Antarctobacter heliothermus: one gene and its partner. The protein of the gene in region 1 interacts with the protein of each later gene in a pairwise test. Links are inferred from orthologs where the notes say so. Each region holds a gene or a part of one and is shown in the gene's direction. Other genes may lie near its edges.

The links.
Region 2: the proteins of ccmE (region 1) and ccmC interact in binary tests that used the Escherichia coli proteins (3 or more experiments, as listed by UniProt). The link is inferred for Antarctobacter heliothermus from one-to-one orthologs.

What each region holds. Positions count from the first base shown.
Region 1 is NZ_CP022540.1:2,949,332-2,964,512, forward strand. The notes cover bases 8,185-11,172. They hold ccmE (cytochrome c maturation protein CcmE), read left to right. Parts: upstream 8,185-9,450; coding sequence 9,451-9,894; downstream 9,895-11,172. Other genes in these bases: argC (N-acetyl-gamma-glutamyl-phosphate reductase), read left to right, coding at 8,211-9,239; ANTHELSMS3_RS14120 (sensor histidine kinase), read right to left, coding at 9,898-11,172. Also shown: ANTHELSMS3_RS14080 (LysR family transcriptional regulator), read right to left, coding at 127-1,032; ANTHELSMS3_RS14085 (indolepyruvate ferredoxin oxidoreductase family protein), read left to right, coding at 1,198-4,614; ANTHELSMS3_RS14090 (lysophospholipid acyltransferase family protein), read left to right, coding at 4,725-5,621; murI (glutamate racemase), read left to right, coding at 5,654-6,466; ANTHELSMS3_RS14100 (hypothetical protein), read right to left, coding at 6,582-7,214; ANTHELSMS3_RS14105 (DUF3592 domain-containing protein), read right to left, coding at 7,229-7,972; more of ANTHELSMS3_RS14120, read right to left, coding at 11,173-11,217; eno (phosphopyruvate hydratase), read right to left, coding at 11,394-12,668; ANTHELSMS3_RS14130 (DMT family transporter), read right to left, coding at 12,840-13,712; ANTHELSMS3_RS14135 (glucokinase), read right to left, coding at 13,824-14,783; ANTHELSMS3_RS14140 (GH1 family beta-glucosidase), read right to left, coding at 14,803-15,181. UniProt on the Escherichia coli protein: Heme chaperone required for the biogenesis of c-type cytochromes. Transiently binds heme delivered by CcmC and transfers the heme to apo-cytochromes in a process facilitated by CcmF and CcmH.
Region 2 is NZ_CP022540.1:3,832,518-3,847,507, reverse strand. The notes cover bases 1,332-4,128. They hold ccmC (heme ABC transporter permease CcmC), read left to right. Parts: upstream 1,332-2,253; coding sequence 2,254-3,003; downstream 3,004-4,128. Other genes in these bases: ANTHELSMS3_RS18180 (c-type cytochrome), read left to right, coding at 3,786-4,128; ANTHELSMS3_RS18185 (DsbE family thiol:disulfide interchange protein), read left to right, coding at 3,148-3,687; ccmD (heme exporter protein CcmD), read left to right, coding at 3,000-3,155; ccmB (heme exporter protein CcmB), read left to right, coding at 1,528-2,184; ccmA (heme ABC exporter ATP-binding protein CcmA), read left to right, coding at 1,332-1,531. Outside these bases: ANTHELSMS3_RS18215 (sulfite exporter TauE/SafE family protein), read left to right, coding at 1-462; ANTHELSMS3_RS18210 (Mth938-like domain-containing protein), read left to right, coding at 472-825; more of ccmA, read left to right, coding at 917-1,331; more of ANTHELSMS3_RS18180, read left to right, coding at 4,129-4,628; ANTHELSMS3_RS26380 (hypothetical protein), read right to left, coding at 4,650-4,781; ANTHELSMS3_RS18175 (Hint domain-containing protein), read right to left, coding at 5,141-6,076; ANTHELSMS3_RS18170 (Hint domain-containing protein), read right to left, coding at 6,727-7,614; ANTHELSMS3_RS18165 (Hint domain-containing protein), read right to left, coding at 7,861-8,778; ANTHELSMS3_RS18160 (Hint domain-containing protein), read right to left, coding at 8,883-9,953; ANTHELSMS3_RS18155 (Hint domain-containing protein), read right to left, coding at 10,208-11,113; aconitate hydratase AcnA, read right to left, coding at 11,293-14,064; ANTHELSMS3_RS18145 (DUF1223 domain-containing protein), read left to right, coding at 14,337-14,990. UniProt on the Escherichia coli protein: Required for the export of heme to the periplasm for the biogenesis of c-type cytochromes.

The sequences.
Region 1 (15,181 bases):
TTCATCCTTCATGTGCTGAATATGTCAGCAATCCCGACTCGATCAAGCCATTTCACGCCGCAACTGCAGCATTCCCGGTATGCGTGATGTGCATACCACAGTTCGGTCTGAGAGGTGAGAGAGGGGTCAGTCGTCCGTCATGGCGCGGATCTGCCGCCGGTGCGCCATGATTTCTTCTTGTACGAAATCTCGAAACGCCGTTACACGCTTGGATTGTCTCAATTCTTCGGGGTAGGCAAGAAAGACTGGAACCTCGACGGATTCCACTTCGGGCAGTACACGTTTGACGTGCGGAAAGTCCTCGATGATGTAATCGGGCAGTACGCCGATCCCAAGATTTGAAATCACCGCCTGCAACACGCCAAAATAGTTGTTTACGGTCAACGTGGCCGTCAGGTCATAACTCAACAGGTGTTGAACCAGCGCCATACCCGCCGAGACCTGCGCCGAATTGGGATTCTGACAAATCAGCCGATGCGCGCTCATGTCCTCCAACTGCTTTGGTTCGCCATTGGCACTCAAGTATTCGGGCGAGGCGTACAGACGCATCCGAATGCTCATCAACTTTTTGCGGATCAGGTCTGCTTGGCTTGGTTCTTTCATGCGGATGGCCACATCGGCCTCACGCATGGGCAGATCAAGCACCCGTTCCTCCAGCATCAGGTCGATGTTCAGTTCCGGGAACTTGGCATAGAGTTTCGACAGGCGCGGCGCCAGCCAAAGTGCGCCAAAGCCGTGCGTGGTGGTCACGCGCAGTTCGCCAAACACCTCTTCTTCGCTGTCGCGGATGCGAGCTGTTGCGGCGTCGATTCGTTTGATCATCGAGGAGGTCGCGTCGAACAGCAGTTCGCCCTGTTCCGTCAGAATCAGACCGCGTGCATGACGATGGAAAAGCGTGGTATTGAGGGATTCCTCAAGCGCACGAATCTGCCGCGACACCGCCGACTGCGACAGGTGTAGCGAGTCGCCGGCATGCGTCAGGCTGCCTGCGTCGGCAACCGCGTGAAATATTCTTAGCTTGTCCCAGTCCATGATGCTTTGGTCGTTTCCTCGAGAGCTCAGTATACGGCAATTTATTTTTGTTAAGGGCCTTATGGGGCAGATGTGTCAATTCTGCAAAGAATTGTCTGTTCAGGTCAGTAATTGTGACCTATATTTGCACGCAACTGCATCTATATTAGCGTTGGGAGGCGCGCCATGAGCCAGCATCAGATTTCCCTGAGCGATCGTTTCGATCTGGAAAAGCCGACGGTGCTCTTGAACGGCACGCAGGCGCTTGTGCGTTTGATGTTGTCGCAAAAGGCGCGGGACCGGGCGGCAGGGTTGAACACGGCGGGCTATGTCACCGGCTACCGGGGATCTCCGCTGGGGGCGGTCGACCTGCAGATGCGCCGCGCGGAAAAGCTGTTGCGCAGCTCTGACGTCACCTTTCAGGAGGGCCTGAACGAGGATCTGGCCGCCACCGCGATCTGGGGCAGCCAGCAGGCGGAACTGCGCGGTGAGGGTAAATTCGACGGCGTTTTTGGCCTGTGGTACGGCAAGGGCCCGGGGGTCGACCGTTCGGGTGATGCCATGCGCCACGCCAACATGGCGGGCACCTCGCCCCATGGCGGCGTGCTGATGGCGATGGGGGACGACCATACTGGCGAATCCTCGACAGTGCTGCACCAGTCCGAATGGGCGCTCGTGGATGCCTATATGCCGGTGGTCTCTCCTGCAGGGGTGCAGGAAATCCTGGACTACGGCATTTACGGCTACGCGTTGTCGCGGTTTTCCGGTCTTTGGGTTGGCCTGAAAACCATGAAGGACACGATCGAGGCGACCGCCGTTGTGGATGGTCGTCCGGACCGCGTGCAACTGGTGACGCCAGAGTTTGACATGCCTGAGGGCGGCCTGAACATCCGCCTGGGTGATACGCCCCACGCGCAAGAGACGCGGATGATCGACTACAAACGCTTTGCGGCAGAGGCGTTCAGCCACGCCAACAAGATGGACAAGCGCGTGTGGGGTAAACCCGGTGCCAAAATCGGCTTTGTGGCGGCGGGGAAGAACTGGCTGGATCTGCAACACGCGTTGGCGCTGCTGGGTGTCGATGAGGGAGAGGCAGGGCGGTTGGGCATCACCACCTACAAGATCGGTCAGACCTTTCCACTGGATATGCGGGGCTTTCACGACTGGGCCGAAGGGCTGGATCTGATCGTCATCGTCGAGGAAAAGCGTAAGCTGATCGAGATTCAGGTCAAGGAGGCGCTGTTCGACGACAACCATCGCCGCGTCTACGGCTGGTACAAAGGCGGGGCAGGCGGTCTGCATCGCGAGGAACTGTTCCCGACACGCGGCGCGCTGGATCCCACATGGATTGCGCAAAAGCTGGGCGATATCCTGATCGAGGAAGGGCGCGGCACCGACCGCATCAAGGCCGGGCTGACCCAGATCGCCGAGGCTGCGCGCGCCGACAACCTGCCAGAGATCGCGGCACGCCTGCCGTACTTCTGCGCCGGGTGCCCGCACAACTCGTCCACCAAGGTGCCAGAGGGCAGCCGCGCCTATGCCGGGATCGGCTGTCACTACATGGTGCAGTGGATGGACCGCGAGACCACCGGCTTTACCCATATGGGGGCCGAAGGCGCAAACTGGATCGGTGAGGCACCGTTTTCCAAGCGGCGCCATGTGTTCCAGAATCTTGGCGACGGCACCTACAACCACTCAGGTGTGCAGGCGATCCGCGCCGCGCTCGCCGCAGGCACCAACATCACCTACAAGATCCTGTTCAACGACGCCGTTGCCATGACCGGTGGCCAGCCGAATGAGGGCGGCCTGACCCCGCAACGTATCGCGGCCGAGGTCAAGGCGATGGGTGTGCAGCACATGACCGTTGTCTACGATGAAAAAGAGGATGTGGACAAAGCGGCATTCCCTGCCGGTGTGCCGCTGGTCGAGCGGGCCGAGATGGACCGCATCCAGCGTGAGATGTCGGAGAAAGAGGGCGTGTCTGCCATCATCTATGTCCAGACCTGCGCCGCTGAAAAACGCCGCCGCCGCAAGCGCGGGACATTCCCGGACCCTGATCAACGCGTCTTTATCAATACCGATGTCTGCGAAGGTTGCGGCGATTGCGGGGTGCAGTCGAACTGTGTCGCTATCGTACCCGAAGAGACCGAACTGGGCCGCAAGCGTGCCATCGATCAAAGCGCCTGCAACAAGGATTTCTCTTGCCTCAAGGGCTTTTGCCCGTCCTTCGTCACGCTGAAGGGCGCGCAGGTGAAAAAGTCCCCGACCACGGCGCTGGAATTGCCGGACCTGCCGATGCCGCAGTTGCCCACGATTGACGGCACCCATAACATCGTCATCACCGGCGTTGGCGGCACCGGCGTCGTGACCATCGGCGCGGTTCTGGCGCAAGCGGCGCAGATTGACGGCAAAGGCGCCGGTATGATGGAAATGGCGGGCCTTGCGCAAAAGGGAGGCGCTGTTCACATCCACCTGCGACTGGCCGAACAGCCCGAAGACATTTCGGCCGTTCGTGTGGCAACCGGTGAGGCGCACGCGCTGATCGGCGGTGATCTGGTGGTCTCTGCCGGGTCCAAGACTTTGGGTCTGACCAGTACGGGCCGCACCGGCGGGGTGGTCAACAGCCATGAGATCATCACCGGCGACTTTACACGCAATACCGAATTTACCTTGCCGACCGACCAGTTGCGCCTCGCGCTGGAGGCGCGGTTGCAGGGCCGGGTGGCCTTCTTCGATGCCTCGGATCTGGCGCGGGTGACGCTGGGGGATTCAATCTTTTCGAACATGATGATCCTTGGCGCGGCCTGGCAGCAGGGGCTGATCCCGCTGTCGCATCTGGCGATCCTGCAGGCCGTCGACCTGAACGGCGCGGCGGTGGACCGCAACAAGCGCGCGTTCGAGATCGGTCGCTGGGCGGTGACCCATCCTGCTGACGCCCAAACGCTACTGACGCCCAATGTCGTATCGTTGCCCAAGACCGTGGAAGAGCGGATTGCCTATCGCGCCGAACACCTGATTGCTTATCAGGGCAAGGGGCTGGCCAAACGTTATCGCAAGATGGTGGACGGGATCACGGACCCGTCGCTGAAAGAGGCGGTGGCCAAAAGCTATCACAAGCTGTTGGCCTACAAGGACGAATATGAGGTGGCGCGCCTGTTGCTGGACACTCGCGACAAGGCGGCACAGACCTTTGACGGTGATTTCGAGATGTCGTTTCACCTTGCGCCACCGATCCTGTCAAAGACCGGTAGCGACGGCCGCCCGGTGAAGAAACGCTTTGGCGAGGGCATGTTGCGCTGGTTCCGCTTGCTGGCTCGGATGAAAGGGTTGCGAGGTACGCCGTTCGACCCGTTTGGCCGGACAGAGGAACGCCGGATGGAGCGCGCGCTGATCGCCCAGTATGAGGCTGACATGGCGGAATGGCTGCCCAAGGCGCGCCCCGAGACGATGGAGGCGCTGCTGGCGCTGGCCGAACTGCCGTTGCAAATTCGTGGTTTTGGTCCGGTCAAGGCCGCTAATGAGGCCAAGGCCGCCAAACGGCGCGAAGAGTTGCTTTCTGTTCTGCGTCAGGGTGGTTCGCCCCTCAAAGAGGCCGCCGAGTAGGGGGCGCGGCGATCCCGGTCACGAAAGCTTCATGAAGACGTCACAAAATCTGGTCAGAACGGGCGAACCGCAGTAAAATGCTCGAAAGTTCCAGGAAGGATTCAATGCAGATGCCCAATCGGCGTCATATTGCCCGTGACATCTCATACAGCTATTCGGCCAGCACTCGCGGCGGCCGCGCCATGATCAGGCTGATGGAAAACGCCACTGGGCGTTTCGGCCTGATCAAGCGTGCCAAGGGCTATGAAGAAGAAGTGGCCAGAGGCCGCGATTTCTGGGAAGTGATCGTCGAGCGTTACGGTCTGGGTCTGGATGTGATCGGCGGATCGCTGGATAACATCCCCAAGGACGGCCCGCTGATCGTGATTGCCAACCATCCCTACGGCATCCTGGATGGATTGATCATGGGGCACATTCTGTCGGTTGTTCGGGGCGATTTCCGCATCTTGGCCAATAGTGTGTTCCGCAAGGCCGAAGAACTGAACAAGATCATCCTGCCGGTCAATTTCGATGAGTCCAAAGAGGCGATGCAGCAGAACATCGCTACGCGTAAAGAGGCGATGAGCTATCTGGGCGAGGGCGGATGCATCGGTATCTTTCCCGGCGGCACCGTCGCCACGGCTGAACGCCCCTTTGGCAAGCCGATGGATCCGGGCTGGCGGACCTTTACCGCCCGGCTGATCGCCAAGTCCAATGCGACAGTGGTGCCGATCTACTTTGACGGGCACACCTCGCGGCTGTTTCAGCTGGCCAGTCATCTGCACACCACGCTGCGCATGGGCCTGTTGATCAAGGAATTCCGCAAACGGGTCGATACGCCGGTCCGGGTCAGCATCGGCGCGCCGATCCCGCGTGCGGACATCGACGCGCGCGCAAAAGACGCGCGGGCGATGATGGATTTCCTGCGCAAAGCGACGTATGAGCTGTCTCCGACTCCCCTGACGTCTTACGACTACGGGTTCGAGTTCGAAGAGAGGCACAGGGACAAGCTGAAGGCGCGCCACTGACAGACGCGCCACAGGGTTTGAGCGGGGCGCAGATGGCAGTGGGTATCTTTGACAGTGGTCTTGGCGGGCTGACGGTTCTCGACGCGGTGTCGAAACGTTTGCCGGACGTGCCGTTTGTCTATTTCGGCGACAACAAACATGCACCTTATGGGGTGCGGGATGCGGATGATGTCTACAACCTGACCTGTGCAGCGGTGGAACGGCTGTGGGGTGCGGGCTGTGACCTCGTGATCCTTGCCTGCAACACCGCAAGTGCGGCGGCGCTGCGGCGGATGCAGGAAAGCTGGATCCCGCAGGACAAGCGTGTGCTGGGCGTGTTTGTGCCATTGATCGAGGCCCTGACCGAACGGCAGTGGGGCGACAACAGCCCCCCGCGAGAGGTGGCCGTCAAACATGTGGCGCTGTTTGCGACGCCTGCCACGGTGCGCAGCCGCGCCTTTCAACGTGAACTGGCCTTTCGCGCCATCGGCGTCGACGTCGAGGCGCAGGCCTGTGGCGGTTTGGTGGATGCCATCGAAGAGGGCGACATGATCCTCGCTGAGGCGTTGGTACGCAGCCATGTGGACGCGCTGAAACGCAAGATGCCAGAGCCAGAGGCGGCCATCCTTGGCTGTACGCATTATCCGCTGATGCAGGAAATCTTTCAGGACGCGCTGGGGCCGCAGGTGACGGTCTATTCGCAGGCCAATCTGGTGGCCGATGCGCTGGCAGACTACCTTGTACGGCATCCCGGCATGTTGGGCAGTGGCGGCGAAAGCGGCTTTTTGACCACCGGAAATCCGCTGAAGGTGTCGCAGCACGCAACGCAATTCTTGCGCCATAAGATCAGCTTTGACGCCGCCTGATCTGGTTCGGCCCGGATTGATTTTTGCGGGCGATTGGCCTATATTCAAGGACGAAGGAGATCAGACCATGTCTATGAACGGACCACTTCCCCCGATCGTCTGACCCGATGTCCGCCTAGGCATTGGGCCAAATGTCTTGCCGTGGCGGCAACGCACTCACGACCTTGCTGTAGATCGGTTGCGCCTCTGGTGCGGTTTCCATCGCCTGTGACAGGCGTTGGTAGTCGGCCTGCACTTTCTCACCCAAGGCCACCAACGTATCCAGCGCCTGCTTCTTGCGCTCTGAACTAAGGGCTGCAAACTCTGCCGTGGCAAGGTGGGCGTAGTAGCCGTGAAATAGCTGCGAATTGTCAAAAAACCTGTCGCAGGCCACCATCAGTTCGATCTCCAGCCGCCGCCGCACGCCGCGATAGTCGGCAAATGTGGGGTCGGGGGCCTCTGGCGGCACAAAGGGGCGATAGTCCGAAGGACCGGAATCGATCTGGTCCTTGAGGGCGGTGATGCGGCGTGTGTCGATGATGCCCGCCACGCTGCGGTCGTCAAAATCGGCATGGATCAGGATGTCGACCAGAACCTCTTCAAGATGCTCTTGCCGATCGTCATTGTCGCGCCGTCTTTGCCGCCAATCCGCCATGGTTTGCAGGACGATCTTGCTCAGCCAACCCAGAACACCCACCAGAGAGGTGATCGCCAGCAAAAGTAGCGCGCCGGTGATACTGCGGGTGTCGCCCGCAAACAGCGATTGCAACCACGTCACCCCGTTCAGCCCCGCGCCCCGGGGCGTTCACCCACGTCACCGGACCACCAGGCGCGTTTGATGCCCTGGTAGACGGTGATCTTGTCCCCCGCCCGAAAGCCGTTCAGCTGTTCTTCCTTGTAGGCAAGGCTTTCGCCGGACCGCCCGCTGTGCTCTTCCCATGTCAGGCGATATCGGTAGCGGTTGTTGACACGGTAATTGGTCGCCTTGGTTCCGGTGACAGTTGCAGTCTCCCGCGCGCCATAGCGCCGCGCGCGCACCGCGGCGACCGCCTTGCGGGCCGGAAACCACATCGCCACCAGTGCCGCGATGCCAAAGACCAGCGCGATCCACTGTGTAATCACCGAAGCTGTCCGGTTTTCGCCGCGGCTGACCTCGATCCGGTCGGGTTCGCTTTCCAGATACCAGATGGGAATGCGCGTGTTGATGGCTGTCTTGTGATAGATGCCAGAACCAACAGATCGGTTCAGCTCTACCGGCAGGTTCCGGTTGGTTTCGAATTGCAGCACAAAGTAGTAGGTGACTTCGCGGTCGCCATCGCTGTCGGTGGTGACGGTCTGGTACTTGTCCAGAACCAATGCCTCTGCCTCCCGTCCCTCGGTGTCAAAGCGGTGCGCAAGGTTCAGCGAAAAGGTGCTGAACAGCGTCAAAAAACCAAGAAACGCGAGAAAGATAAGCGTTATCCAGCCGCCCATCCGCCAGAAGAGCCGTAAGAGGGGAACGGGTTTGTCGTCTGCCACCTTTGCCATGGCGGCATATTGGCGAGGACGAACCCGGCGATCAAGCAAAAGCCCGTATGTATTCCGCATTGATCGCAACAAACTGGCCCGCTATATCAAGGGCAAAGGAGCCTGTTCATGTTCGCGTATCCCGCCTTGCGCCTGCGACGATGATCCATCCGCTGCCCGGTGACGGGCGGCCGCTCTTGCTTTGCCATCAATAACCGCGCCCGCGGTGCTCCGCGCGCCATCCCTTGCAGGTGATCCCATGACCCATTCCATCGCCATCATCGGCGCCTCCGGCTATACCGGGGCCGAGCTGATCCGGCTGATTGCCACCCATCCGTCATTTGAAATCAAGGCCTTGGCCGCCAACTCCAAGGCGGGGCAGAGCCTTGCACAGGTCTTTCCCCATCTGCGACACCTAGATCTGCCCGATTTGGTGACGTGGGAGCAGATCGACTTTTCGCAAATCGACCTGTGTTTTTGCGCCCTCCCACACAAGACCAGCCAAGAGGTGATCTCGCAACTGCCGAAAACGGTGAAGATCGTCGATCTTTCGGCGGATTTCCGGCTACGCGACCCGGCGGACTACGAAAAATGGTACGGCAACCCGCATGCGGCGGTCGAGACCCAGAAAGAGGCGGTCTATGGCTTGACCGAGTTCTACCGGGACGACATCCGCGCGGCTCGGCTGGTGGCCGGGACCGGATGCAACGCGGCGACGGGGCAGTATATCCTGCGTCCTTTGATCAGCGGTGGGGTGATTGATCTGGACGAGATCATCCTTGACCTGCAATGCGGGGTTAGCGGGGCAGGGCGGTCGCTCAAGGAAAACCTGCTGCACGCGGAATTGAGCGAGGGCACCAACGCCTATGCGGTCGGCAGCACCCACCGCCATCTGGGTGAGTTCGATCAGGAGTTTTCGGCCCTAGCGGGGCGTCCGGTGCAGATCCAGTTTACCCCGCACCTTGGCCCGTTCAATCGTGGCATTCTGGCCACCGGCTATCTGCGTGGTGATCCCCAGGCGGTTCACGCGGCGCTGGTTACCGCCTATGCGGATGAGCCTTTCATCCAGGTGTTGCCGTTTGGCGAGACGCCCTCGACCCACCATGTGCGGGGATCGAATTTCTGCCACATCGGCGTGGCCGGAGACCGGCGTCCGGGGCGGGCGTTGGTGGTGGCCGCGTTGGACAACCTGACCAAGGGCAGCTCTGGCCAAGCCTTGCAGAACGCCAATCTGATGCTGGGTGAGAATGAAACCGCCGGTTTGATGCTGGCGCCCTGTTTCCCCTGATCCAGCTGCGCGCGAAGGTCGATTTGCGCTCTGGTGACGCAAACTATCAGGGGGCGATGCCCCCTGAACACCCCGCCGGGCGTCTGCAATCCAAGGACGACCCAGCAAAGCCGGGGCGCGGCAAATTGCGCAGCCCCCTCCCCAAGGCGCGCGGCTGGGTCTATATTGCTGCGGTAGCTTGTCGGCGCACTGAAAGAGGTCCTCCATGGCGATGAAATCCCTCAAGAAACAACGCCGAATCCAGATCATTGCTTTGGCGGTCGTGGCTTTGACTGTTTCGACGGTTTTGATTGCGACTGCGATGCGGGACGGGATCAACTTTTTTCGCTCCCCCAGCCAGGTTATGGAAGAGCCGCCTTCACCGGCAGAGGTGTTCCGCATTGGCGGATTGGTCGAAGAGGGGACATTGATCCGGGGAGACGGTGAACAGATCCGCTTTAGCGTGACCGATGGCGGCGCGACGGTGCCGGTGATCTATACTGGCGTGCTGCCGGACCTGTTCGAAGAAAATCAGGGCATGGTCGGCACCGGGCGCTATGTCGATGGCGTGTTCGAGGCGTCCGAGATCTTGGCGAAACACGATGAGACTTACATGCCCAAAGAGGTGGTCGATGCGCTGAAAGCGCAGGGTATCTATCAGGACCCCGACAGCTAGGCGCTAGATGTCGTTGTCCCGCGCCTCAGCAAGGAACAGCACCACCCGCAGTCCACCGCCCGCGCCGTGTTCCAGTTTCAGTCCGCCCCCGGATTGGCGCGTGAATCCTGCCACGGCGGACAGTCCCAGCCCGCGGCCCTCGTTTGGTGGTTTGGTCGAGTAGAACGGCTCTGCCAACAGGGCAAGAGCCTCGTCACTGACGCCCGGGCCGTCATCCTCAAGGATCAGTGCGACATAGGGCGGTGACGTGTCAGGCGGTGGATCAAGATCGCCGGCGGTGGCGCGCCGTTCCGCGCGAATGCGGAACTGGCCCGATCCGGATGTGGCCTCTTGCGCGTTCAGGCCCAGTTGCATCACGGAGGCGCGCAACGCATAGCTGTCCACCCGCACCACCAATGAGTCTGCGGGCGGCACGACCTCTACCGTCATGTCGGATTTCAGAACATCCGTCAGCGCCTCTCCCAGATCAAACAGGGCGCTGTTCAGCGGCAGGTCCGACGGCATCAGCCGTGTCCGTCCGCTGGTGGCCAGAAGGTGTCGCACGGTTTGCGCCGCACGCGCCGCCGCTGTGCGGCTTTCACGGATCGCTGCGGCGCGGTCATCCGGGTTTTCCAGCGTCTCAAACAGGTCGAGGTTGCCAAGGATCACCGTCAGGTCGTTGTTGAATTCATGCGCCACGCCACCGACAAACTGACTCAACGTGCGCGCCTTTTCCGCCGCCGCCGTCCGTTGTCGCGCCGCGCGCAACTCTGTCTGGAGTTTCCAGCCAGAAATCTGCGAACCGATGTAGTAGCCCAGCACCGCCAATGCCATGAACCCTACGGTGAAAATCTCAAGTCCGCTTTGCAGCCGGGGGATCAGGATCAGCACAAGGGCAAGCGCCAGAACAGCGATCATGCAGCAATCGACGACGACCAGCCCAAGTTCCCGGTACGGACGCTGTAGCGTGTAGAGCGCCAGACCAACCAGACCCACGGCTCCGGTAAAGGACAGACTGGGCGAGAAATCCGCCGCCAATAGATAGAGCGGCATGGACATGAAACAGAGGCCGGAAAAGCCATAGACCGTCAGTGCGGCCATGTAGCGAAGCTGCGCATGACCTGTCCCGGATCGAACGAGCAACACCGCCAGACCGCTTTCCAGCAGCGCATAAAGCACGCCCCAGGCAAGGGCATGGTGACCCTCCATGTTCAGAGCCAAAACCGCGATGGCCACCAGCATGATGCCATAGCGCACGACCGTCTCTCCGAACGCGCCATATTCCGCCCGCCGTATAGCGGCAAGTCTGGTTGCGAAACTGTCGTGAGGCAGGGTCCGGGCCATTTGTTTGGGTGTAGCCTTTTGCGACGGCTGCACAGGAAGCCGACCGATACATAATACACGCGTCAAGTTACGGGTTTTCAGGCAGGCCGTCACTTGGATTGCCAAACGTCTACCCAAAAGTATAGAACCGCCCCAGAATAAGGGCGGTTCCTGCAACGTGTTGAAACTAAAAGGAGTTAGCGTAGGATGGATTTGCCCGCATAGGTTGCGGTGTCTTCCAGCATCTCTTCGATTCGGATCAATTGATTGTACTTTGCCAACCGGTCGGAACGGGCCAAAGAGCCGGTCTTGATCTGTCCGCAATTGGTGGCAACGGCGAGGTCCGCAATGGTCGCATCCTCGGTTTCGCCAGAGCGGTGGGACATGACGTTGGTCATGCGGGCGCGATGGGCCATTTCCACCGCTTGCAGCGTTTCGGTCAGGGTGCCGATCTGGTTGACCTTGACCAGCATCGAGTTGGCACAGCCTTTCTCGATCCCCATGGCAAGGCGTGCAGGATTGGTCACGAACAGGTCGTCGCCCACCAGTTGCACTTTGCCGCCAATTTTGTCGGTCAGCAGTTTCCAGCCTTCCCAGTCGTCCTCGGAACAGCCGTCCTCAACCGAAATGATCGGGTAGTCGGCACAGAGCGCGGCAAGATAGTCGACGTTTTCAGCGATGCTGAGCGATTTGCCTTCGCCCTTCATCTCATACTTGCCGTCCTTGAAGTATTCGGTCGCGGCGCAGTCGAGGGCCAGATAGATATCTTCACCCGGCTTGTAGCCAGCCTTTTCGATGGACTTCAGGATAAAATCCAACGCGTCGCGGGTGGATTTCAGTTCGGGGGCAAAGCCGCCTTCATCGCCAAGGCCGGTGGACATGCCCGCCGCCGACAGTTCGCCCTTCAGGGTGTGGAAAACTTCAGAGCCCATGCGGACCGCTTCGCGGATGTTCTGTGCCGCGACCGGCATGATCATGAATTCCTGAATGTCGATCGGGTTGTCGGCGTGTTCGCCGCCGTTGATGATGTTCATCATCGGCACGGGCAGAGTGCGCGCCGAGGTGCCGCCGATGTAGCGGAACAACGGTTGTTGGGTGAAATCCGCGGCGGCATGGGCCACGGCCAAACTAACGCCCAAAATGGCGTTGGCCCCCAGACGGCCCTTGTTCTCTGTGCCGTCGAGTTCAATCATGGCAAGGTCGATGGCAACCTGTTCGGTGGCGTCAAAGCCAAGGATCGCCTCGGCGATCTCACCGTTGACGGCGGCGACGGCCTCCAGCACGCCCTTGCCCTTGTAGCGGGCCTTGTCGCCATCGCGCTTTTCAACGGCCTCATGCACGCCGGTGGATGCGCCCGAGGGCACAGCGGCGCGGCCGACAGAGCCGTCCTCAAGCGTGACGTCGACCTCGACGGTGGGGTTGCCGCGGCTGTCAAGGATCTCGCGCGCGTGAATATCGATGATGGTGCTCATGGGTTTTGTCCCTCGGGGCTGTAGGTCCTGGCCATCTCTTAGCAGCAGCGGAGGGAAAGTAAACGTGACCGATAGCGCTAACGACGCTTTGTGGGCGAAGGTTGCGCTATCAGCGCAGCGGGCTGGATGCCGACGGGCCTGCTGCCAGCCCGGCGGTGCTGCCGCATGGCATCAGGCCAGCGCACCCGCCCGTGCCAGTCGTCTTTCACGCACAAAGGTATATAGCCCTGCCGCAAGGATCAGCGCCGATCCGGCGATGGTCCAGAAATCGGGGCGGTCGCCAAAGATCACCACGCCCAGCCCGGCGGTGAACACCAGCCGTGTATAGCGAAAGGGGGCCACGATGGATGCGGGCGCCATCCGCATCGCCTTGGTGATCGCCAAGTAACCGGACGTTGTCACCACCACGGCCCCGAGGATCGGCCAGATCGCCTCTGCGCCAAAGTTGGAGGCGGCCGACCCCGTGACCCAAAGTGCGATCCCGGGCAACATCGTCACCGCAAATCCCCAGGTCGAAATGGCTAGCGCCGGGACCTCGGGCGGCGAAAGGCGCGTGACCAGATCGCGCGCGGACAAACCTGCAATCCCCATGACCGCAAACAGCTCCCACCCCGAGAAACCCGCGCCGAACGGGCGAATGACCATCAGCATTCCGACAATGCCAACCGCCACTGCCATCCAGCGACGCCAGCCCACCTGCTCTTTCAGGAACAGTGCTGCCCCCAGCGTGACGATGAGCGGTCCGGCCTGAAGGACTGCCGCAAAGACGGGCAGCGGCACATACTTCAGGCCAAAAACCAGCCCAATGGCACCGATGATCTCAAAGAAATTGCGCAGCAGGATCATCGGATGCAATGCCGCGCGTGTCCAAAGGCGAACCCGCATGATCTGTGCGAGGCCAATGAACAGGATGGTGCCGCCAAGGCCGACCAGCGTCAGAACCTGCCCGACGGGCGCAGCCATAGTGGCCAGTTTGAAAAACACATCCGTACCGGCAAGCAGCGCCATTGAAAGGATCATCAGGGAGATGGCGCGCAGGATCATGCGAGCGCCTGAACAGGGCAGGTCATCAGGTCGGCTTTCGGTGATTGTCGGGTCCGAAGGGGTATCGCCTGCCGTCCGGGTGCGGGCAAGCGGAAAGGGCCTGTCGGTGCTTTACCGCGCCGTCAGTTCCGCCAGATGCGCGGCACATCCCCGAAGCGCCGCGTAGTCGTCGGTGACCAGATCCACAGGGAATTGCGTCATGTAGGCGTTGAACCGACCCTTGTCGGCAAATGCCCCGGCAAAGCCAAGCGTGCGCAGGTGCGGCCCAATATGCCGGACGACGCCACCCACAAGGAAGATTCCGCCAAAGGGCAGGGTGGTCAGGGCCAGATCGCCGGTGTAGCGCCCTAGAATCTGGACAAACAGGCGCGCGGCGCGCTGCGCGCGTGGCTGACCTGTCTCGAACCCGGTCATGACCTCAGCGGCGGACAGCGGAACCCCGACGCCTTCATCGTGGCAAACCCAAGCATACAACCGTTCAAGGCCGCGTCCCGACAGCACGTCCTCGACCCCCGGCTGACCATGATGCTCTGCGATCCAGTCAATCAGGCGCAGCTCTTCGGCGGTGCGGGCCAGCAACGAAATATGGCCTGCCTCTGCCGGGGGGACCATGGTGCGGCCTGCTTGGGTGTAGACGGGCACCGCGTTTAAGCCAGTGCCGACATTGACCACCAGCCGAACCGCGTCTTTGGCTGCCGTGCGACCGGTCAGCACGGGCGATAGGCTGTCATGACCAAGGTGCGCCACCGCAAATCCCTGTGCCTGCAGGTCGTTCAGGACCGCGACCCGCGCCGCGCCGGTTTCGGCCCGCAGGGACGCGGCGTCGACCGTCCAGTCAAGGTTGGTCAGCGTCCCAACCCCGTCATGGACCGGGCCGGCCATGTCGACGCAGACTGATGCGGGCGTCACCTGCTGCGCGCCCAGATAGTCGCCAAGGATCGGGCCGATGCCCGTGTTCTCGGCATTGCGGTACCGTTGGATCGTGTCTTCAAGGATTTTGCCATCGCGGCTAAGGGCGACTCGCGTGTTGGTGCCGCCGATGTCGGCGACAACAGAAAGTTCTTGAGTCATGGCGGCGGCCTTTCGGAGATCAGGACTTCAGGGCGTGGGCGAGCGCGTGATACGATGCCTTGGGCGTGCGTACCAGCGTGTCAAAGTCCACATGGACCAGCCCAAAGCGTTTTTCGTACCCCAAGGCCCATTCGTAATTGTCCAGCAGCGACCAGATGAAATAGCCATTCAGTGGCACGCCCTCTGCGATGGCCCGTTTGACGCTGTCCAGATGGGCGTCCAGATAGGCGCTGCGGTCCGGGTCATCGACGTTGGTCCCGGTGAGAAGGTCGGGCGAGGCCATGCCGTTTTCGGTCACGAATAATGGCAGGTCGCCGGTATACTCGCGCGCGGTGCGGGTCAAAAAATTGTACAGCCCGTCGGGAAAGATCTCCCAATCCATAAAGGTCTTGGGTAGT
Region 2 (14,990 bases), 890 kb from region 1 along the record:
TTGACGCGGGTCGAGCCTGAGGTGTTTCGCTACGCTGTCAGCTTTGTGTCGCTGGGCATGGTGGCGGTGTTGCTGCTGGGCCTGCGCTATCGCGGAACGGTGCGGCGCGGAATGGTCGCGGGCATTGGGGCGGCTGCGGGGCTGCTGGGCGGCGTTGCAGGTATTCCCGGTCCGGTCGTCATCCTGTTCTACATGTCACGGCCGCTGCCGGTGGCGGTGATCCGCGCGACAATCCTGCTGTTTCTGGTCTTTTTCGACATCCTCATCGTGGGGTACATGACGGGCATGGGCCGGGTCACAGCGTCGGGCGCGGCGCTGGGTCTGGTTCTGGCGGTGCCGAATGTACTGGGCAACGTGCTGGGTGGCTATCTGTTTCAACCGGAACAAGAGAGACTGTATCGCGCGGCGGCCTATGTGCTGATCGCGCTGGCGGCCTTGTCTGGCTTGCCGGTTTGGGGGTAGGAGAGGGCCATGCGACTGAATGAGATCACCTATACCAACGCCGTGCCGGTAGATGGCTACGGCCCGGGCTTTTTCCGCGTTGGCGGGGTGGCCCATGAGGGGCCGCTGCTGGTCTGGGACCGGGGCCGCGCCGATTGGGGCGGGTTGGACGATGTCGAGACGCTGCTGAGCATGGCGGGGACGGTGGATGTCCTGTTCATCGGCACGGGGGCCGAAACGGCGCATCTGCCCGCCGGTCTGCGCGCGCAGCTGGAAGAGGCGGGGCTGGGCGTGGACGCGATGAACTCGCCTTCGGCCTGCCGCACCTACAACGTCCTGTTGAGCGAGGGGCGGCGGGTGGCGCTGGCCGCGCTGCCGGTCTGATCCGGTCGGACAGTCGTTTTGGCGCGGGCATGGCGTCGCGGAGGCGGCTTGGCCCTTTTGCGGCGGCGCGGGCTGGGCTAAGCCAAATGCCATGGAATTGACGGCAAGCAATCTGATGGTGGCGCGGGGTGGTGTGCCGGTTCTGGAGGGGGTCAGCTTTGCACTGGCGCCCGGTCGGGCGCTGGTGCTGCGCGGGCCGAATGGCGCGGGCAAGACCACGCTGTTGCGCACCGTGGCCGGATTGCAGCCTGCCATGCAGGGCGAGGTGCGTGGTGCGGGCGAACGCATCGCCTATGCCGGCCATGTCGACGGGCTGAAAACCATGTTGAGCGTATCGGAGAACCTTGATTTCTGGGCGCGGGTCTTTGGCAGTTCCGGCATCGACGCGGCACTGTCGGCCTTCAACCTTGTGGCGTTGCAGGACCGGCTGGCTGGGACACTGTCAGCAGGCCAGAAACGGCGGTTGGGGCTGGCGCGGTTGATGGTCACCGGGCGGCCCGTCTGGGTTCTGGATGAGCCGACCGTGTCGCTGGACGCCGACTCTGTCGCGCTATTCGCCGGGGCCGTGCGTGCGCATCTGGGGCAGGGCGGGTCGGCATTGATGGCCACCCATATCGACCTTGGCATCCCCGAGGCGGATGTGTTTGACGTCGCCCCCTATCGCGCCAAACCGCGCGCTGCCGTGCAGGACGAGGCGTTTCTGTGATCGCGCTGCTGACACGGGACTTGCGGCTGGCGGTGCGGGCGGGCGGCGGTTTTGGCCTTGGCCTTGCCTTTTTCCTGATCGTTACCGTGCTGGTGCCATTTGCCGTTGGCCCGCAAACCGACCTGCTGACGCAAATCGCGCCGGGGGTGCTGTGGATCGGCGCGCTGCTGGCCTGCCTGCTGTCGCTGGACCGGATCTTTGCGCTGGACTGGGAGGATGGCAGCCTTGACCTGCTGGCCACAGCGCCGCTGCCGATGGAGGGGATCGTCACCGTCAAGGCGCTGGCCCACTGGATCACCACCGGGTTGCCGCTGGTGCTGGCGGCGCCGCTGCTGGGCGTGCTGCTGAACCTTGCCGGGCCGGGCTATCTGTGGCTGTTTGTCAGTCTGGCGTTGGGCACGCCCGCGTTGTCGGTGATCGGCACCTTTGGCGCGGCGTTGACTGTGGGGCTGAAACGCGGCGGGCTGTTGATGTCGCTGCTGGTGCTGCCGCTGTATGTGCCGACGTTGATATTCGGGGCCGAGGTTGCGCGGCGTGGCGCAGAGGGGCTGGCCGTGCAAACACCGCTGTTGATGTTGGCGGGTATCAGTTTCGGGGTCGCGGCCCTGCTGCCCTTTGCCAGCGCGGCTGTCCTGCGGATCAACCTGCGGTGAGTGTACCAGTGTCGTATTGCGCCCGCGCGATATTTGCGCTGTAACCCCGTGAAAGGGAGGCCATAGGCCATGTCGATCTGGGAATACGCCAATCCGGTCAAGTTCATCCGCACCGCGGATGTGCTGTTGCCCTGGGTGACGGCGGCGGCTGCGATTTGTCTGGCTGTCGGATTGATCTGGGGCTTTTTCTTTACGCCCGAGGATTTCCGGCAGGGGTCCACGGTCAAGATCATCTATCTGCATGTGCCTGCCGCCATGATGGCGATCAATGCGTGGATGATGATGCTGATTGCCTCTCTGATCTGGATTGTGCGCCGCCACCATGTCAGCGCCTTGGCCGCCCGCGCTGCGGCCCCCATTGGCGCTGTCATGACGTTGATCGGCCTTGTCACCGGCGCGATCTGGGGGCAGCCGATGTGGGGCACTTGGTGGGCATGGGATCCGCGCCTGACCGTGTTCCTGATCCTGTTCCTGTTCTACCTTGGCTATATGGCGCTGTGGGAGGCGATCGAGGACGACGATACCGCCGCCGACCTGACCTCGATCCTGTGCCTAGTGGGATCGGTCTTTGCCGTGCTCAGCCGGTACGCGGTGCAGTTCTGGAATCAGGGCCTGCATCAGGGGTCATCGGTGCTGCGCGCGGGGGCTGTGACCGGCGCGGACACCACCGAAAAGGTCAGCAACGTCTATTTCATTCCGCTGGCGGTGTCTGGCGTCGGTTTTGTCCTGCTGTTCGTGGCGCTGGTGTTGTTGCGCACCCAGACGGAAATTCGCGCCCGCCGGGCGCGCGCGCTACTGGCACGGGAGCGGATGGCATGATGCCAGAACTGGGGAAATACGCGTTCACGGTGCTGGCGTCCTACGGGGTGTCCCTGCTGCTGTTGCTGGTGCTGGTGGTTGCCAGTGTCCGGCGCGCCCGCAAGGTGCGGGCACATCTGGAACGTATCGAGGAGCGTCAGAGAAATGGCTAAACTATCTCCGCTGATGATTGCGCCGCCGCTGATCTTTGCCGGTATCGGGTTGATGTTCTTTCTGGGGTTGGGGCGTGACGGCAAGGACCGTCTCGATTCGATGTTCGAGGGCAAACCGGCGCCCGCGATGACCGATGTTGCCTTGACCGGCTATGACCCCATCACGCCAGAATTGCTGGCCGGAGGAGAGGTGACGCTGGTCAATTTCTGGGCCAGCTGGTGCCCGCCGTGCCGCGCCGAACATCCTGTTCTGTTGCAGATGCAAAAGGACGGGGTGCGCATTGTCGGCGTCAACTTCAAGGATCAGGCAGGCAACGCGGTCAAGTATTTGACAGATGACGGCAATCCGTTTGCTGCGGTGGCGTTTGATCCGGCTGGCCGCACGGCGATTGACTGGGGCGTGACCGGCCCGCCAGAGACCTTTATTCTGGATGGTGACGGCACGGTGGTTTTCAAGTTTGTCGGGCCGCTGGTTGGCTCTGACTATCAACAGCGGTTTGTGCCCAAGCTGAACGAGGCGCTGGGACGCTGAAAAGATTTCCCTGAGAGACTTCTTTGAGAGGCGCTATTCTCGACCTTGCGTACGAGTCGAAGCGGTTTCCACAAAGAATTTTTTTCAGGGAGGGAAAGATGATTTCCAGATTAGCCGGACTGAGCCTAGCGCTTGCTGTCGGCGGCACACTTGCCCATGCCGACCCCAGCCTGGAACGCGGTCGCTATCTTGTCGAAGGACCGGCAGGTTGCGGCAATTGCCACACCCCTTTGGGCCCCCAAGGCCCGATGATGGAACAGAACCTTGCCGGACGGCTGGTTGACAAGAACCCGGCGTTTACCGCGATCGCACCGAATATCACACCTGCGGGCGCTGTGGCGGATTGGTCGGATGTGGAACTGGCAAAGGCGATCCGCGAAGGACTGCGCCCGGACGGGTCCATCATCGGACCGCCGATGCCGTTTGCCATGTATCGCGGATTGTCGGATGACGACGTGATGAGCGTTGTGATGTATCTGCGCACGGTGCCCGCGGTCGATGGTGATCCGGGCAAGAGCACCTACGCCATCCCGCTGCCACCCGCCTATGGCCCGCCCATCGACAGCGTGCCGCAGCCGGAAGAGGGGGTGAGTGTCGCCTATGGTGCGTACCTTGCCGGACCTGTGTCCCATTGCATGGAATGCCATACCCCGATGGGTGAAAGGGGGCCGATGCTGGACACCCAGCTGGGGGCAGGCGGGTTTGAGTTTCATGGACCTTGGGGGGTGTCGGTGGCGGCCAACCTGACCCCGCATGAGGACGGTTTGGCGATCTACACCGATGCAGAGCTGCGGGACATGATCACCAAGGGGCTGCGTCCGGACGGCGCGCAGATGACGCCGCCGATGCCCTATGGCTATCTGGCCGGGATGACCGACGATGATCTGTCGGCCATCATCTTGTACCTGCGCAGCCTGCCGCCGCTGCCTGACGCCGGCTGAGGTCGCAAGTTGGGCGCGCGTTCAGTGTTCGCAGACCTTCACCGTTGCTGCGGGGGCTGCGCAATTGTGTTCGCCTGAATCCTGCCCGGCATAGGCGCCGATCACAGCCAGCATCAGCAGGGCCGCAGCCTGCAAAAGTGTTAGGGTTCTCATAGTCCTGCCTCGTTCTTTCTTATGCCCAAGACATGGGGTCACGAGATTAATTTACAGGGGGAACTTGCGGGCGCGAAGGTCAGGAAAACCGCCGGTGAGGAGGATTTGCGCGAAAGTGGGCCGCTCTGCAGTGAAGTCAGGCGCTTTCTTGCCTGACTTTGATCGGCTCCTGAATCCAAGTGGGGATTTGTCTCTTCTGGGGGAGTGCCTCTGAGGATTGGCACTGGATACCAAGTGTCGCTGTTTCCCGTTCTTTTCCCGAATTACGAAAAGCGAACGGGCCTTGCCAACGAATGGCAAGGCCCGTCAAATTCTCAACTATCTGTGTCCTGCTCAAGCGGCAAAGACATTAACTTTGATCAGGCACACGCACTTAGTTCGACGTCTGCGTAGTCAAGATCAAGCCGTGCCTTCAGTTCCGGGGGCAACATGCGGCGCGCGGATACGCGTGGCTTATCCATTTCCGCAATGACGTGCTCAGCGCCGATCAGTTCAACGAACTCATCGTAGTTGTCGAACTTTTTGCGCTCGGCGTAGTCGATGAAGGTTTCGGCAGCCGCGCCGTTGGCCAAAATCTCTTGATGGCCCTCGGTTTCGATATGGTAGACCGTGAACTGCATCTCGAGTTCCGATGTCGGGACGAATGAAACAGTCGTCCCATTGACCAAAGCCGAGGCGTTTACCAAGTACCCATCAAGGCTGAGACCGTGATCGGCGGTCAAAGTCAGGTCGCTGTGCGGCAGGCCTGAACCCAGCGCGCCGGCGGAGATGCGCACCATCTGTTTGGACGCTTCGCCAAACATCTTGTTCAGCGTTTGGCGTCCGATCCATTTGACAGCGGTTTCTTTGCCGTCTGCAGTCAGGATCGTGTCGCCGATGGTCAGGTCCTGAACCTTGCGTTCCCCGTCTGGGCCAGCGATCAGCGTGTCTGCGGCAAAGCAATATGCGTAGGCACCAGCGTCATCCAATTCGAACGTCATTGAAACACCGGCACCGACTGGAGTGCCATTTGGGAACCAAAGATAGGTGCTACCCGATGCGTTGAACATAACGAAGTCTTGCGGGTCGATAATACCCAGCAAGGAGGCTGTTCCGTTGCCAACGTAATCGATTGTATCACCATTAAACGTAGTGACGCCATCGTCGGTTTGCTCGAAAGAGTCGTTGGCGTCGACTACGACCGCCGGGCTTTGCGCGCTAAGGTCGGAAAGCAGCGTTGTGGTCGAACCGCCCAAGCTAAGTGATAGCAGGCCGCCGTCGAACTGATAGACGTCGGAAAGATCGATACTGGACATATAATACAGTCTCCTGATGTTTATGCCTTTGGGGAGGTGCCTGCGTCGAAATAACTAGACGCAGCGCAAGGCATGATTCATGGGTGCGCTCGAAAGAAGGTTTTCTTCAGAGCTGAATGTGATTTGATTGCTCGCTTGTCTCGGTGGGCTTTTGAACACGAAGCAACACGCAGAAAACAAACAGAAAAGGTTGATAACTTCACGACATCAACCTTAGAGAGTCTCCTTTTGTGCAGTTGTTCTTGGCGGGCGGATCATGTCCAATCTGCGAGGAAAGTGTTAATAAAGGATTAACGGTCGTTAAATGTTGTGTCGCAAATGTGGCTTTGGGCGAGGTGCCCCACCCGCTGTTCGGATTCGATTTCCGATTGGCGCTTTCGGGCCTCGACCGCATTGTTGATGCCAATGCGAGATCGCTATTTAAAAAGGCAAAATAAAAAATGTGCAGGCAAGACGTTCTATCGATGAGCCACTCTGCAGCATAGTGGATGGCTCATCCCAGATGAGCGTGAATCGTGTCACGTTTCCCAACAGCTGTTGAGATCTCTACCACCACGCTTTGGGGAGAGCACGAATTTCAGGAGCGTGACCTTTATCAGGTCGTCTGGCGCGAAGTCGGACACCTCACGGGAAGGGAAACCCTTTGACAGTCAGGAAGCAGACGCAAGATGATCCGCCGCTGTGATCCCCAACCTTTCTCTGGTCGCATCGGGCAAATGGCGAGCGCTGGAAATGCGCGGGCGGTCCATTTCCGGGATGATCCGCTCACAGCTGCATAGCTCGAGGTATTCGCCGAAATTGTCAAAGGCACGACGGTCGCGGTAGTCGATGAAGGTCTCTGCAGGCGCGCCATTGGCGAGGATGACGTCATGCGCGTCTGTCTCGACGTGATAGACCGTCAGCCTGTCAGGAAGTTCCTTCACAGGGACAAAATCGATGGTCGTGCCATTGATCAGCGCAGAGGCGTTGACCACAAGCCCATCGATGATAATGCCATGATCGGCGGTCACCACCAGATCAGCCAGAGGCAGGCCGTCGCCCAAAGCGCCCGCACGGATGCGTACGGGCAGGTGCTTGGCGGAGCAGAACAAGGGTCTGTAGCTGAGATGCCCCAACCATTTCACGGCGACGTCGCGGCCATCGGCGGTGCGGATCTGGTCACCGGTTTGCAGGGTCTCGACGGGAACGTCGCCCGCAGGCGTGGCGATCAGGGTGCCTGCTGCGAAACAGGCATTATTGAATGTTTCACCGGGAGTATACGATAGGGTCGGCGGCACAGTGACGGGTGCCTGATCCATCAAAATTGTGAAATACGTCGGAGCCTCTTGATAGGAGAAGACCGGCCATGTGATGCCGTCGACAACCGCCGTGCCCTGAAAGACCATAGTGAGGGCGCCGGCCACATAGAAATGGGTGTCGCCGGTTTCAAAGGTTGTGTCCGCGTCGCCATCGCTGATGGTCTCGACGAAATTGTGTACTGGACCCTCGAAGGAGCCGCTATTGTAGGTGATGGCGTGTGTTGTCGAGAAACTGCCCATGCTACTCTCTCTCTAACTATTCGTTTATTTTGCGTGAAGAAATGAACGCTGTATGTTGATAGGCGAAAATCCAAGCACACATCAATCTATATCTCGGTCAGTCCCGCTTGGCGTGCAGTCAAGTGCGCTAAAAAAACTAATGTCGGGACATGGGTTATGTCAGGGGGCACCCGCTTAGGGGGAGTGTCTGCAACGCCAGTGGCAGTGGTTTCAAAGATTGCTTGCTCGCTGTGTTTTAAGAGGCCCCTATGCGGACTTGGCAAGATCCAAAAGGGGCGCGCTGATCTTCAGCTTGTCGCAGATCGACTGTGGCAAGAGCCGTGCCGATGAAATTCTCGGCCGGTGCATCTCGGGAATGATCCGCTCGGCACCGTAGAGGTCGAGGTATTCGTCGAAATTGTCAAACGCACGGCGGCCGCGGTAGTCGATGAAGGTTTCCGACGGCGCACCATTGGCGAGGATCACGTCATGCGACTCTGTCTCGATGTGATAGACGGTGAAGCTGTCGGGCATCTCGGCCAGAGGCACAAAGTCGATGCCGTCGCCGTCGACCAGAGCGGATGCATTGATTACGAGCCCGTCAAGGATCATGCCGTGATCTGCGGTCACAGTCAGGTCGCTGTAGGGCAGGTTGCCGCCAAGGGCACCGGCGCAGATGCGGACCATCGCGGTCTTCGGTCCGGCAAACCGGGACTGCACAGTCTGACGCCCGATCCATCGAACGGAAACAGGGTTGCCCGCAGCGTTCAGGACGGCGTCACCGATTGCCAGGGCTTCTACGGCGCTTTCCCCTGTTGGCGTAGCGATCCGCGTGCCTTCGGCAAAGCACAGGGTGAACGGGCTGGTATCTGACCCAAGATCGGCGACCGTCCCATATGTTGCCTCTGGGAGGTGGACGCCCAACACAAAGACTGCGCCTGTGAAGTTTTCGAATATGGGGTACGATTCCCCCATGTATTCAATCTGGCCCTGATAAATGACACCTTGCGCGGGATTCGGCGAAAACACCATCTGGATGCCGCCTTCGCCATCCGTGAATTGATTGTCGTCAATTGCGCCGTCGGACACCGTGACGGTATCGTTCCATGTTGAATTTGCGTTAAAATTTCCGTCCGATCCGTAGTTGGTGTATTGAACGATCGGGCTGAGAACATAATCGGCCATGAAGGTCACTTTCTGTACTAAACTAAACTTATACTCCAGTATGCGCGGCAGACTTTGTAAACTCAAGGTTAATGGGCCGGTGGTCAGTCTGGATCAGGGACAGTCTAGCCGATCAATCGGTCCTCGTATGGCGCGATCTGGTGCCCTAGCTGCTTGTCCTCCGCGTTTCCCAGTTTTTGGCGGATCATGTCCGGCAGCATTCGTTGGGTATTGATCCGGGGCGACGGCATTTCCGGGATGATACGCTCACAGCCGTAGAGATCGAGGTATTCGGCATAATTGTCGAACGCATGGCGACCGCGGTAGTCGATAAAGGTCTCTGCGGGCGCGCCATTGGCAAGGATCACGTCATGCGCCTCTGTCTCGACGTGGTAGACGGTGAACTGCTCGGGCAATTCCGCCTGAGGCACAAAACCGATGCTGTCGCCGTTGACCAGCGCGGAGGCATTGACGACCACTCCGTCAAGGATCATTCCGTGATCGGCGGTTACGGTGAGGTCGCTGTGGGGCAGTCCATCGCCCAAGGCTCCGGCGCGCAAGCGCACTGGCTGCGCCTTGCTGCCTGAGAACGACTTGTGAATGATCTGCCGACCGATCCATCTGACCGGCACCACCCGCCCATCAGCGGTCAAGATCGGCTGTCCGATCCGGAGGTCTTCGACGGCACTTGAACCGCCAGGCGTGGCGATGGTGGTTCCAGCCAGAAAACAGGCAGGTTCAATGAGTAGGGGTAGAGACGTGCTGGTCTGGTTCCAGAATTCTATTCCGTTCAAAAGGATCGCATCTGCGCCGAAGAAGTCAAAGTTGTTGTCGAAGAGGATCAGGAACTCGAACTCGATAGAAAAGGATGGATCAGCGCCGAAAATGAACCCGGTCTGGTTTCCGATGGACGAAGAAAAATCTTTTGTTCCATAATAATAGGCAGAGGCGGTGTAGACGTCGGCCCCCGAGCCGCCGGGGTCCGGGCCTTGGTTCACCGGGGTCAGACCCGCTGAGATCCATTCCGGTGGGGGAATAAAGTCGAGTTGCGTCAGTGTGATCTCGTCGCCGGGCAGGATCGAACCGTCGTCGATCAGTGCAGTAATCTCGACGTCAAAATTGATGGGGTTGGCAGAGGCTGGAGTATTCTTGGGGCCGATGCCGACTTGCGACTCAAAATGGAAAGTTGTCGGCATGATTTCTTGTCCCTCGAAATAGATTAATGCCGATCAACACGCCCAAAGGTTAACGATAAGTCAAGCAACTTGGTTTAACGCAGGTCTGGCACAGCGCATCCGATCAACCAAAAAAGGGGCGCCGAAGTGCCCTTTTCACAAGTGTTCAACCGGCTCATTCTGCCGCGAACGATGCTTTCGCCGGAGGGCGCAGAACGTAAAGGTACACGCCGCCGTGTTCGATTCAGTCCACCGGATTCGCGGTCTTGATCCGGTCAGGCAAGGCGGGCCAAGTCGGGGGCCATTGAGGCGTCGGCAGGTTCCAAACGGTTCCGGATCTGCTGCGGCAACATGCGCCGGGATGAGATCCGAGGGCGCGCCATCTCGGGGATGATCCGCTCGAGGCCGTAGAGATCGAGGTATTCCTCGAAATTGTCAAAGGCGCGGCGGTCGCGATAGTCGATGAAGGTCTCCGACGGCGCACCATTGGCGAGGATCACGTCATGCGCCTCTGTCTCGACATGGTAGACGGTGACCTGTGCGGGGAGATCGGCCAGCGGCACAAAGTTGATGCTGTCGCCGTTGACCAGCGCGGAGGCATTGACGACCACTCCGTCAAGGATCATGCCGTGATCAGCAGTCACGGTCAGGTCGCTGTAGGGCAGGCCGCCACCAAGCGCGCCTGCACAAATACGGACAAGCTGTTGTCTGGGGCCGGCAAACAGGCTGCGCAGGGTCTGGCGGCCAATCCATCTGACGGGCACGGGTCTGGCCGCAGCGGTCAGCACGGTGTCCCCGATGGTCAGGGTCTCGACAGGGACGTCGCCGGAGGGTGTCGCGATCAAGGTTCCGGCGGCAAAGCAGTAGGTGTAGCTTGGGTCGCTGGAGGCATTCACAACGCCGGGCCCAAGTGTCGGGTTGTTTGACGCCACATAGGCGGCGGACCCGTCGAACAGCACCGGGTCGCCGTCAACGGTCAGGCCGATCAGCTCATAGGGGCCGCTGGCCAAAACGCTGGACACCGTCCAGGTGACATTGTCGCCCACGGCGGTGGAGGTGTCGTTGACGCCATCCGCCCCGTCGCTGACGGTCGAGGATATGGCATTGGGGCCTTGCAACTGGTAGTTGCCCGATCCGTCGACGCCGCCGACGGCAAAGATATGGGTAAAGGTTTCGGACATCTGGAAACTCCGGCTGAGACAAATGCTGCATAGGGTTATGGCCGAGAGGTTAGCGGCGGTTCCGCCCGGGAACCAGTGGTTTATCAAATCGGGGACGACAAACGAAATGGGCCGCTGTTCCAAAGGAACAGCGGCCCATAATCCATTTTAGTTCAGAGAGTTACTCTGACGCGATGACCTTACGACTTGGCCAGATTGCGCAGCACATAGTGCAGCACGCCGCCGTGTTCGATGTATTCCACCTCGATGGCGGTATCGATCCGGCATTTCAGCGTGATCTCCTTGGTCGATCCATCCGCCATGGTGATGGTGCAGGGCACCTCTTGCAGCGGTTGGATGGTATCAAGGCCAGAGATCGACACCGTTTCATCCCCGGTCAGGCCAAGCGATTTGCGGGTGTCGCCGCCGGTGAACTCGAACGGGATGACGCCCATGCCGACTAGGTTGGAACGGTGGATACGCTCAAACGATTCCGCGACGACCGCCTTGACGCCCAGCAGCGCCGTGCCTTTGGCCGCCCAGTCGCGCGAAGAACCCGCGCCGTACTGCTCGCCACCGAAGATCACCAGCGGGGTGCCAGCGTCCTTGTAGGCCATGGCCGCGTCGTAGATCGAGGTCTGGTTGCCGTCCGGGCCTTTGGAATAGCCGCCCTCGACGCCGTCCAGCATCTCGTTCTTGATGCGGATGTTGGCAAAGGTGCCGCGCATCATCACCTCATGGTTGCCGCGACGCGAGCCGTAAGAGTTGAACTCGCGCTGGGGCACCTGACGCTCGGTCAGGTATTTGCCCGCCGGGGTGGTGTCCTTGAACGATCCGGCCGGAGAGATGTGGTCGGTGGTGATCATGTCGCCCAGCAGGGCCAGAACACGCGCGCCATTGATGTTGGTGATCTCGCCTTTTTCCTTGGACATACCTTGGAAATACGGCGGGTTCTGGATGTAGGTCGAGGTCGACGGCCAGTCATACGTTTCCTGTTGAGGAACCTCGACGCCCTGCCATTTGTCGTCGCCTTTGAAGACGTCCGCATATTTGGACTGGAATGCCTCACGCGTGACGGTTTCCTGCACCAGATCGGCCACTTCCTTCGTGGTCGGCCAGATGTCTTTCAGGTAGACGTCGTTTCCGTCCTTATCCTTGCCCAGGCTGTCCTTGGTGATGTCGACGTTCATGTCGCCCACCAGCGCGTACGCCACGACCAGCGGCGGCGAAGCCAGATAGTTGGCGCGCACGTCAGGCGAAATGCGGCCTTCAAAGTTGCGGTTGCCGGACAGGACCGAGGTGCCGATCAGATCATTGTCGTTGATGCATTTGGAGATTTCCTCGGCCAGCGGGCCGGAGTTGCCGATGCAGGTGGTGCAACCGTAGCCAACGAGGTTGAAACCAACCGCGTCCAGATCCTTTTGCAGGTCCGCCGCCTCAAGATAGGCGGAGACCACCTGCGAACCCGGCGCCAACGACGTCTTGACCCACGGCTTGCGCGTCAGGCCAAGGGCCGCTGCCTTGCGGGCAACCAGACCGGCGCCGATCATCACATAGGGGTTCGACGTGTTGGTGCACGAGGTGATCGAGGCGATCACGATCGAGCCGTCATGCAGCTGGTAGCCGTGCTCGTCGGTCTTGACGTAGCCGCGCTTATGGTGGCCTTCGTCGCCCGGAATGTCGGTCGGCTCGGGCGCGCCGCCTTCACCTTCCCAGCGGACTTCTTCCTTGGGAGTGGCGTCCTCACCGGAGCGGATGCCCTTGACGTATTCGCCAAAGGCGGTCGCGGCGGCGTCCAGCGCGATGTAGTCCTGCGGCCGCTTGGGCCCGGAAATCGCGGGCACGATGGTGCCCATGTCCAGTTCCAGCGTGCTGGTGTAGACCGGATCGTAATCCGGGCCGCGCCAGAAACCGTTTTCCTTGGCATAAGCCTCGACCAGCGCGATGCGATCCTTGTCGCGGCCGGTGTTGGTCAGATAGCGCAGGGTTTCGTCGTCAATCGGGAAGAAGCCGCAAGTGGCGCCGTATTCCGGGGCCATGTTGGCGATGGTGGCGCGGTCCGCCAGCGGCAGGCTGTCCAGCCCTTCGCCATAGAATTCGACGAACTTGGACACGACGCCGTGGGCGCGCAGCATCTCGACAACCTTCAGCACAAGGTCGGTGCCGGTGGTGCCTTCGAGCATCTTGCCGGTCAGCTTGAAGCCGACAACCTCGGGGATCAGCATCGAGATCGGCTGACCCAGCATCGCGGCCTCGGCTTCGATGCCGCCAACGCCCCAACCCAGAACGGCCGCGCCGTTGACCATGGTGGTGTGGCTGTCAGTGCCGACCAGCGTGTCGGGGTAGGCCACGGTTTCGCCGTTCTGGTCCTCATCGGTCCAGACGGTTTGGCTGAGGTACTCAAGGTTCACCTGGTGGCAGATGCCGGTGCCGGGGGGCACAACGCGGAAGTTGTTGAACGCGTTCTGGCCCCACTTGAGGAACGTGTAACGCTCCATGTTGCGCTCATACTCGCGGTCCACGTTCATCTGGAAGGCGCGCGGGTTGCCGAATTCGTCGATCATGACAGAGTGGTCGATGACCAGATCGACCGGGTTCAGCGGGTTGATTTTTTGCGCGTCGCCACCCAGCGCCTTGATGCCGTCGCGCATGGCGGCAAGGTCGACCACGGCGGGAACGCCGGTGAAGTCCTGCATCAGCACGCGGGCCGGGCGGTACGCCAGTTCACGGTTGCCTTTGCCGCCGTTTGCGGCCCAGTCGGAGAATGCCTTGATGTCGTCGACGGTGACGGTCTTGCCGTCCTCGAAGCGCAGCATGTTTTCCAGCACCACCTTGAGCGCGGCGGGCAGTTTGGAGAAGTCGCCAAGGCCTGCGGCCTCTGCGGCGGGGATCGAGTAATAGGCGACGGTCTTGCCGCCGGCCTCCAGTGTCTTGCGCGTCTTGGCGCTGTCATGGCCTACGGTGATGGTCATGGGAAATGCCTCCGATGGGGTGACGAAAAGGGGTTGCTTGCGCCCCTCATGCCGAAACCCGGTGAGTCTATCAAGGGGGGTGCGTCGTTTTTGTATACCGTCGCACACAATTTGACGGGCAAAGCCCGGCCAATCGCCGGTTGTGCTGTGTTTCCCGGCTTTCATGTCTCTAGCCAAGCGTTCTGTCACGCTTTATCCCAAAACCTTGATTGGCGTTCAGGAACGAGCTTGGGTAGACCGAACTGGGGATAACAGACAAAGGCTTGGAATTCATGCGCAGAGTAGCGGGATACATGGCGGCGGGATGGTTTGCGCTGGCCGGGGCGGTTGCCGCTCAGGACTCTCCTGTTGTGGTCGAGCTGTTTACGTCGCAGGGCTGTTCCTCTTGCCCGGCCGCCGACGACATCCTTGCCGAGCTGAGCGACCGGGACGACGTGATCGCGCTGGCCCTGCATGTCGATTACTGGGACTACATTGGCTGGAAAGACGTTTTTGCCAAGCACGCCTTTACCCGGCGGCAAAAAGCCTATGCGCGCACCGGCGGCTGGAAGATGATTTATACCCCGCAAATGGTGGTCAACGGCGTCGATGATGTGGTCGGCTCGCGCCCGATGAAATTGACCAAGCTGATCAGCAAACACGCGGCGATGCCGTCGCATGTGGATCTCGACGTCAGTCGCAACGGCGACAGCATCAACATCCGCGCCGAAGCGCGGGGCGGCCTGCGCCCCTGCGACATCCATGTGGTGCGCTACCTGCCACAAGAGCAAGTGATGATCGCGAAAGGCGAAAACGCAGGCCGCACGCTGACCTATACCAACATTGCAAACAGTTGGGATGTGGTGGCGCGCTGGGACGGGCGCGGCGTCTATGAGGGTAATGTCCAGGTGAACGAGGGTGAGCCGGTGGTTGTGCTGGTGCAGGAC